One region of the Streptomyces sp. NBC_00258 genome, then DNA from elsewhere that is predicted to be linked to it. Evidence: riboswitches for the same ligand, from Rfam matches in the RefSeq annotation. Region 1 holds a riboswitch; each other region holds the start of a gene.
What was found. A riboswitch is a leader RNA that binds a small molecule or an ion and turns the genes downstream of it on or off. The one in region 1 is predicted to bind cobalamin.
Positions count from the first base shown of each region.

Region 1 (2,191 bases):
GCAGCGCGGTCTGGTTGGCGGTGCGGTTGGCGGCGTCCTTGAAGGTCATCCAGCCGTTGCCGGTCTGCGCGAGGGTGCGCATCATGCGGCCGTACAGATCGCGGGCCGGGATGGTCTTCTTGGCGAGCCCCCGGTCCTCAGCCTTGCGGTAGGCAGCGTCGAATTCCTCGCCCCACAGGTCGACCAGCTCGGGCACGTCGGCCGGCGAGAACAGCGACCAGACGCGGTCCTCGTTCACCCGGCGCATGAACTCGTCCGGGATCCAGTGCGCGAGGTTCAGGTTGTGCGTACGCCGGGCGTCCTCACCGGTGTTGTCGCGCAGCTCCAGGAACTCCTCGATGTCGGAGTGCCAGGTCTCCAGGTAGACCGCGGCCGCGCCCTTGCGCCGGCCGCCCTGGTTCACGGCGGCGACCGAGGCGTCGAGTGTCTTCAGGAACGGGACGATGCCGTTGGAGTGCCCGTTCGTCCCCCGGATCAGGGAACCGCGCGAGCGGACACGGGAGTACGCGATGCCGATGCCGCCCGCGTGCTTCGAGAGGCGGGCCACCTGGTGGTAGCGGTCGTAGATGGAGTCCAGCTCGTCCAGCGGGGAGTCGAGGAGGTAGCAGGACGACATCTGGGGGTGCCGCGTACCGGAGTTGAAGAGCGTGGGGGAGGACGGCAGGTAGTCGAGGCGGCTCATCAGCCGGTACAGGGCGGCCACTTCGTCGACCGAGCGGGACGTGTCGTCCTCGGCGAGGCCGCTCGCCACGCGCAGCATGAAGTGCTGGGGCGTCTCGATGACGGACCGCGTGATCGGGTGCCGCAGCAGATACCGGCTGTGCAGCGTGCGCAGGCCGAAGTAGCCGAAGCGGTCGTCGCCTTCGAGGTCGATCAGCGCGTCCAGACGGGCCGCGTGGGTCCGTACGAACTCGGCGGTGCGGTCGGCGATCAGGCCCTCGCGGTGGCCGACCGCGACGGACTCGGAGAAGGAGCGGACCCCCTGCGAGGCGGCCTCCTCGGCGATGCCGATCGTCAGCAGGCGGGCGGCCAGCTTCGAGTACACGGGGTCCTCGGAGATGAGGCCCGCGGCCGCCTCCGTGGCCAGCTCGCGCAGCTCCGCGGTGATCCCGTCGGCCCCGACGGAGGACCGGCCGCGCAGCGCGGCGGCGGCGACCCTGCCGGGATCGGCGTCGGGAAGGTCGGCGGTGAGGTCGGCCAGGGTCCGCAGCAACACGGTTCCCGGTCCGTCGGCCTCGGCCCTGTCCTGCTGGTACTGGGGCGCTTTCGCTGAGACCGGATCGGCTGGCGCGATGGTCACGTGGGGCTCTCCCTCGCTCGGCACGGAGCCTGCGGGGAGAGGGGTTCGGGGCACACGGGGGTACACGCTCTGCGCAGCGGTACGCCGCGTCCACCGGCCCACTCCGCGAGGCCCGGACGTCATGGCACCCGGGCCGGATGGCCTGGGCACGCTGTCGGCAGGTCCTCGGACTGACCAGGCGCACGGCTCTCCTCCAGGGACAGACATGCACAAGTACACCGTTGCGGGACAGTTCCGGATTTGCACCGGATTCCCCTGCGGCGACAGCGAGCATGAGCATACATCTTGTGCCGGGCTCGGGAAGCACCCCCACATGTTGTGTCGTGTCGGCTTCGGAGGGTGTCAGAGTGTCAACTCGTAGGTGAGCAGCATGATGTCGTCGAGGTCCGGGACCGGGTTCCAGTCGCGGTCGGGGGCGCGGGTGAAGCCGAGGCGTCCGTAGATGCGGTGGGCGCTGTGCATGGTGCGCTGGGTGGACAGCACGACGCGTACGCAGCCGTGCGTGGCCCGGGCGCGGTCGACGCAGGCGCGTACGAGGGCCTCGCCCGCTCCGTGCCCGCGGGCCTCCGTGGCGACCGCCAGCATCCGTATCTCGGCCTCGCCCTCGCGCGCGATGTCGGCCATCGGCCCGCCGGACGGGACGAAGGTCACGCCGCCGACGACCCGCTCGCCCGCCCCTGCCCCCAGCACGGCCACCAGCACGTCGGCGGCCGCGGCCCGCTTCGCGACGTCCCGCAGCTCGCCCAGATACTCGTCGCTCTCGCCGAAGTCGAGGAGCCCGTCCCCGAGATAGGCCTGCGCGGTGATCTCGCCCACAGCCTCGTACTCCTCGGGCCTCGCCCGCCTGATCACGATGTCCATGCCTGGCAGTGTGCCCGAGGGGTACGACGA
Region 1 is NZ_CP108081.1:4,591,816-4,594,006, reverse strand. It holds gene OG718_RS20330 (ribonucleoside-diphosphate reductase subunit alpha) at 1-1,300, opposite strand, end outside; cobalamin riboswitch at 1,440-1,580, opposite strand; gene OG718_RS20325 (GNAT family N-acetyltransferase) at 1,643-2,161, opposite strand.

Region 2 (2,191 bases), 4.5 Mb from region 1:
CCGCGACCCGTATGTTCATCGCTTGGGGCCTCACGCTGCCCGCCGCCGGTCTGGTAGGCGCGGGCGCCGAGTTCCTCACCAAGCAGGGCACCTGGGGCATCGTCCTCACCGGCGCGCTGCTGGTCGCGGGCTCGGCGGTCATCTGGGTCCTCTCCCGCCGCCAGCCGGTCACCCGCGACAACGTGAACGACGTCGAAGGCGAGCCCGCGGGCGTCGTGACCACCGCCATCGCCGCCGTCACCCCGCCGCCTGCGGGCACGGTCGCCACGGCCGACGAGTTCAAGACCACCATCCCGGGCCCGGACGCCACCGAGCCCGCCCGCCCGGCCACGGTGTAAGGAACCCACAGCATGAAGATCGACTGGGCAGCCCTCGGCTCCGTCTTCGGAGTCAGCCTCATCGTCACCGTCGCCCTCGTGGGCCTCTTCACCCTCGGCATCGTCGGCCTCTCCAAGCGCGAGTCCGCCTCCGCCCAGGGCGGCACAGCGACCCTCGCGGTCACGGGCGCGTACGCCTGCTTCGCCGCGTGCGCGGCGGCGGTGACGTACGGGATCTATCTGATCGTCGCCTGACGCGTACAGCGCCTCCGCACCTCACGACTCCGCCCCGCCGACCCCCCGGTCGGCGGGGCGGAGTCGTGTCCGTGTGTGGGCCTCAGCACACTCTCCCGTCGCAGGTCAACAGCAAGTTGACGGGTGTTCGTGGGCGTGGTGGACTGCCGGAGCCATGTACGGCGGCAGGAGAGGAAGCCGGTGCGAATCCGGCGCGGTCCCGCCACTGTTACCGGGGAATCGATCCCCCGGGAGCCAGGAACTCTCGCCGTCGGTCTCGTCGAACCAGGGCGTGGACACCCTGAGTGAGGACAAATCGCCATGCGCGGCTGCCCAAGTGCCTTTCGAGCGACGGTTGTACCCGACCTGACGGTCGGCTGAACCGATGAGTGCCGATCGCGTCTTCGCGTACGGCGCCGCCGCCGGCCTCCTCGGTGACCTGCTGCTCGGCGATCCCCGCCGGGGGCATCCGGTCGCCGCGTTCGGACGGACCGCGGGCGCCGTGGAGCGGGTGCTGTGGCGGGACCACCGGGGGTGGGGTGCGCTGCACACCGCCGTCTGCGTGGGCGGTGCCACCGGACTCGCGGCGCTCGCCGCCCGCTCCGTGCGTGCCTCGCGCGTCGCGTCCGTCGCGTTGACCGCCACCGCCACCTGGTCCGTCGTCGGCGGGACTTCGCTCGGGCGTGAGGCCCGGGCCGTCGGCGGGGCGCTCGCCGCCGGGGACGTCGAGGTGGCCCGGGAGCGGCTGCCTCATCTCTGCGGGCGGGATCCGCAGGCGCTGGACGCCGACGGGATCGCCCGGGCCGTCGTGGAGTCCGTCGCCGAGAACACCTCCGACGCCGTCGTGGGCGCCTTCGTGTGGGGTGCCGCGGCCGGTGTGCCGGGGCTCGTCGGATTCCGTGCCGTGAACACGCTCGACGCGATGGTCGGGCACAGGTCCGCCAAGTACCGGCGGTACGGGTGGGCCTCCGCGCGGCTCGACGACGTCGCGGGGTGGCCGGGAGCGCGGCTCACCGCCGTCCTCGCGGCCGTCGCGGGAACCGATCCGCGCGGGGCCGTACGCGCCTGGCGTGCCGACGCCGCCAAGCATCCGAGCCCCAACGCCGGGCCCGTCGAGGCCTCGTTCGCGGGGGCGCTCGGCGTGCGGCTGGGCGGGACGCTCTCGTACGCCGGAAGGGTCGAGCACCGGCCCGTGCTCAACGGCGAGGGGCGGGCCGTGGAGGTCGGCGACATCGAGCGGGCCGTACGGCTCTCGCGGCGCGTGGGCTGGCTCGCGCTCGGCGTGAGTGTCGCCGGGCGGCTCCTCGTCAACGGCCTTCGCACGAAGGGGCGTACGTCATGAGCCGGGGTACGAGCGGGGGCACAGGTGGGGGCCTGCTCGTCGCCGGCACCACCTCCGACGCGGGCAAGAGCGTCGTGACCGCCGGGATCTGCCGGTGGCTGGTGCGCCAGGGCGTCAAGGTCGCGCCCTTCAAGGCGCAGAACATGTCGCTCAACTCGTTCGTCACGCGGGAGGGCGCCGAGATCGGCCGGGCGCAGGCCATGCAGGCGCAGGCCGCGCGCGTGGAGCCCACCGCGCTGATGAATCCCGTGCTGCTCAAGCCCGGCAGCGACCGGAGCAGCCAGGTCGTCCTCATGGG
Region 2 is NZ_CP108081.1:9,094,439-9,096,629, reverse strand. It holds gene OG718_RS40510 (inorganic phosphate transporter) at 1-338, shown strand, start outside; gene OG718_RS40505 (hypothetical protein) at 351-572, shown strand; cobalamin riboswitch at 695-838, shown strand; gene OG718_RS40500 (cobalamin biosynthesis protein) at 937-1,893, shown strand; gene OG718_RS40495 (cobyric acid synthase) at 1,890-2,191, shown strand, end outside.
Region 2: it holds a riboswitch for cobalamin, as region 1 does, so the genes downstream of both, OG718_RS40500 (cobalamin biosynthesis protein) here and OG718_RS20330 (ribonucleoside-diphosphate reductase subunit alpha) in region 1, are expected to answer to the same signal.

Region 3 (2,191 bases), 5.3 Mb from region 1:
GCTCCCAGACGATCCCGTCCCGGATCGGGGTCAACTCCGAGCTGCCCCAGCCGAGATGGGACGCGACCACGGACCAGACGTCGCCGACCCGGATGTCCGCGGGACCGATGGTGATCGCGAAGGCGACGGACACGAGGAGCAGGGCGACGCCCGCGGCGATGAGCAGTCCCAGACGCGGCCGTGTCACCCGGCGAGCCCGAACTCCCGCAGGGCGGAGGCGACTTGCTCGACGCCCTCGACCGTGCGGATGGTCGGGTTCATCGCCTGCCCGCTGAGCAGGACGTACCGCTTCTTCTTGACGGCGGTCATGTTCCTGGTGACCGGGTCGGACTCCAGGAACTCGATCTTCTTCTTCGCGGACTCGGCGGTCTGCGACTTGCGCGTCAGATCGCCGATGACGAGCACGTCGGGGTCGCGGTCGGCGACGGTCTCCCAGTTGATCTGGGGCCACTCCTCGTGCGTGTCGTCGAAGACGTTCTTCGCGCCGAGGGTCCGGGTGATGACGCCGGGCGCACCACAACAGCCCGCCATGTAGGGCGAGTCGGAGTTGGCGAACCAGTACAGGAGGGTGACGTCGGAGGCGTCGATCCCCGAAGTGGCCTTCTTCATCCGCTGTTTGAGATCGGCGACGAGTTGCTCGCCCCGCTTCTCGACGCCGAACACCTCGGCCAGGTCGCGCACTTCGCCGTAGATGGCGTCGATGCCGAGGGCCTTCTTCCGCGCGCCGTCGCCGCCCGAGGCGTTGTCCTTGCCGACGCAGTCGGAGGGCGAGACGTAAGCGGGCACACCGAGCTTCTCGAACTGCTCCCGGGTGGCCACGCCGCCCTTGCCGAGTGTCGACACGAACGAGGCGGCGACGAAGTCGGGATCGGCGTCCAGGACCCGTTCGAAGGAGGGATTGTTGTCGGCGATCCGCTCCACCTTCGCGTTCGCCTTCGCCAGGCCCTTCATCACCGGGTCGGTCCAGGTGGCGGTACCCGCCATACGGTCCGCGAGGCCGAGCGAGAGCATGATCTCGGTGGTGCCCTGGTTCAGGGAGACCGCCCGCTCGGGCGGGGACTCGACGCGTACGGTCTGTCCGCAGTTGTCGAGAGTGACGGCGGCCTTGGAGTCCGTGTCGGAGGACGAGTCCCCCGAACCGCAGCCGGTCAGCAGGAGAGCTCCGGACAGGACGAGGGCAGCGGGGCGGGCAAGACGTGCGACAGGCACGGGAGTTCCTCAGGCGTCGAGGGCTCGAACGCGGAGCCCGGTCGTACGGTGCTCCCCCGTCGGCACGTGACCGCGGAGGCCGCCAGCAGGTCTTCGGACTCGGGGTCACCCGGACGAGGCGCCTTCCCGGACCGTCGTTCCGATCCAGTGGCCGATGCCACGCCCGTCACCCTCACCGCTGCGCGTCAGCTCCGGATTCCCACCGGATTCCCTGACCCACGTACATGGGTTCGACTGGCCTCGGCAAGCTATCACGGCGGATGTCGCGGACCGGCGGGCGGACCTGCAGTGCGGCGCCCCATCGGCCGCTCCACCTGTTCCGGCGGTGTTCACGGCCACGCCACACCCCGGCTCACACCCCCGCCCCTGCGGCCTGAATGAGTGGTTCCGCTAGTTGAGTCTCTCGGAGGCACCGGAGGGCCGCCCCATGACCGGGACCGAAACAGCGGGGACCGCATCCACTCCCCCGCCCTCGCCCACACCCGCTTCCCCATCCCTGCCCCCGTCCCCATCGCCGTCTCCGTCTCCGTCTCCGTCTCCGTCCGCATCCTCGATCAACCGTCGTCGCTTTCTACTCGCGTCCGGTGCCGTCGCCGCGGGAGCGACCGGAGGAGCGGCTGCCGTCTTCCCACGGCAGCGCCCGGCCCCCTCCGCGCAGGCCGCCGCGGCGAGTGCCGCCCCGCAGCCGCCCCTCGCCACCCGAGCTGCCCGACGGCCGGCGCGACGCGCGGCCCCGTACGCGGCGACCACCCTGGAGACGACGGCCCGCCTCGGCGGCCGCGCGCACACCGGCGCCTACCGACGGCTGGTCTCTGGCCCCGGATGGCCCGTGGTCGTACGCGGGGATCTCGCGCCTGCCGCCACCGGCCGCCAGGACCGGCGCACACCGCTCGCGTGCTTCGTGCAGTTCACCGACCTGCACCTCACGGACGTACAGAACCCGCTGCGCACCGAGTTCCTGCGGTCGCGCAAGCCCTCCGCG
Region 3 is NZ_CP108081.1:9,886,852-9,889,042, reverse strand. It holds gene OG718_RS44030 (FecCD family ABC transporter permease) at 1-187, opposite strand, end outside; gene OG718_RS44025 (ABC transporter substrate-binding protein) at 184-1,209, opposite strand; cobalamin riboswitch at 1,277-1,463, opposite strand; gene OG718_RS44020 (TIGR03767 family metallophosphoesterase) at 1,637-2,191, shown strand, end outside.
Region 3: it holds a riboswitch for cobalamin, as region 1 does, so the genes downstream of both, OG718_RS44025 (ABC transporter substrate-binding protein) here and OG718_RS20330 (ribonucleoside-diphosphate reductase subunit alpha) in region 1, are expected to answer to the same signal.

Region 4 (2,191 bases), 1.2 Mb from region 1:
TCGGCCAGTCCGAGACCGCCGTCGCGAACATGGTCGACTCCTTCCTGCTCCTCACGCTCGCCCGTACCGGGGACCAGTTGCAGGGCATCAAGAAGGGTGTCCTGGAGCTGGCGGACGTGATCGCCGTCAACAAGGCGGACGGCCCGCACGAGCGCGACGCCCGGGGCGCGGCAAGGGAGTTGGCGGGTGCGCTGCGGCTGATGCATCCCGCCGACGCCGCCTGGACGCCACCGGTGCTGAGTTGCAGCGCCCGTGAGTCGACGGGCCTGGACACGGTCTGGGAGCGTCTCGAACAGCACCGTACGCTTCTCGACTCGTCCGGCCGTCTCGCCGCCAAACGCCGTGACCAGCAGGTCGACTGGACCTGGACGATGGTGCGCGACGAACTCCTCGGCCGCCTGCACGCCGACCCCGCCGTGCGCGCCCTCGGACCCGATCTCGAACAGCGGGTCAGGAACGGCGAGTTGACGGCCACGCTCGCCGCCGAGCGCATTCTTCGGGCGTTCGGCGGCAACACGGGCTGAGCCGGACCGGGCAACCGCTCCACGCCCGTCCGGTTCACCTGGGCGGTGTCTCGTACGGCCGTCCGGCATATGGGAAACGTTTCACGTCGCGAGGCCGCGCCCCCTAGGCTGACCGGTGCAGCTGGTTCGCCCCGTCCGCCAGGCGGGATGCGTCGTAAGAGGGAACCCGGTGGGAATCCGGGACTGCCCCGCAGCGGTGAGCGGGAACGACCGCCGTCAAACGCACTGGACCCCGAGAAGCGGGGCCTGGGAAGCGACGGCCAGTAGGTGTCCTCCGTACGGAGGACGTGCTCGCGAGTCCGAAGACCTGCCATCTGCCCGTGCGTGACCGATCGCGTACGGACATCCCGGTGACCTCGTGGGCGGGTCGGCGTACATATCCGGTGGACGACCGCGCCTTGCCGCGCGAGGTACTTCCGCCGGGTTCGTCACCCCTTCGCGCTCACGTCCCGTCGCCGGGATCTCAGGGAGACATCTCGCGAAGGAGAGTTCCGTGACATCGAAGTCCGCAGCCGCGGCGGCACGGGCCACCGTGTACGGCTACCCCCGTCAGGGCATGGGCCGGGAACTGAAGAAGGCTATCGAGGGGTACTGGAAGGGCCGCGTCGACGCCGACGCCCTCCGGGCCACCGCCGCCGAACTGCGCCGCAGCAACTGGCAGCAGCTTTCCGAGGCCGGCGTCCACGAAGTGCCGACCGGCGACTTCTCGTACTACGACCATGTCCTGGACACCAGCGTCATGGTCGGCGCGATCCCCGCCCGCCACCGCGCCGCGGTCGAGGCCGACGCGCTCGACGGCTACTTCGCGATGGCCCGTGGCACCCAGGACGTGGCGCCGCTGGAGATGACGAAGTGGTTCGACACCAACTACCACTATCTGGTCCCGGAGTTGGGCCCGGGCACCGTCTTCACGGCCGACTCCGCCAAGCAGGTCGCCGAGCTCCGCGAAGCCCTCGCCCTCGGCCTCACCGCCCGGCCGGTCCTCGTCGGGCCCGTCACCTATCTCCTGCTCGCCAAGCCCGCACCCGGTGTGGCCGCCGACTTCGACCCGCTGACCCTGCTGGACCGACTGCTGCCGGTGTACGCCGAGGTCCTCTCCGATCTGCGGGCGGCGGGCGCGGAGTGGGTGCAGCTCGACGAACCGGCCCTGGTCCAGGACCGTACGCCCGCCGAACTGAACGCCGCCTCCCGCGCCTACCGCGACCTCGGCGCGCTCACCGACCGTCCGAAGCTGCTGGTCGCCTCCTACTTCGACCGGCTCGGCGACGCCCTGCCGATGCTCGCCAAGGCCCCGGTCGACGGCCTCGCCCTCGACTTCACCGAGGCGGCCGCCGCCAACCTGGACGCGCTCGCCGCCGTCGGCGGACTGCCGGGCAAGCGCCTGGTCGCGGGCGTGGTCAACGGGCGCAACATCTGGGTCAACGACCTGGAGAAGTCCCTGGCCACGCTCGGCACCCTGCTGGGGCTGGCCGACCGGGTCGACGTGGCCGCGTCCTGCTCACTGCTCCACGTGCCGCTCGACGCCACCGCCGAACGGGACATCGAGCCGCAGATCCTGCGCTGGCTCGCCTTCGCCCGGCAGAAGACCGCCGAGATCGTGACCCTCGCCAAGGGTCTGGCCCAGGGCACGGGCGCGATCACCGGCGAACTCGCCGCCAACCGGGCCG
Region 4 is NZ_CP108081.1:3,369,569-3,371,759, forward strand. It holds gene meaB (methylmalonyl Co-A mutase-associated GTPase MeaB) at 1-524, shown strand, start outside; cobalamin riboswitch at 630-853, shown strand; gene metE (5-methyltetrahydropteroyltriglutamate--homocysteine S-methyltransferase) at 1,018-2,191, shown strand, end outside.
Region 4: it holds a riboswitch for cobalamin, as region 1 does, so the genes downstream of both, metE (5-methyltetrahydropteroyltriglutamate--homocysteine S-methyltransferase) here and OG718_RS20330 (ribonucleoside-diphosphate reductase subunit alpha) in region 1, are expected to answer to the same signal.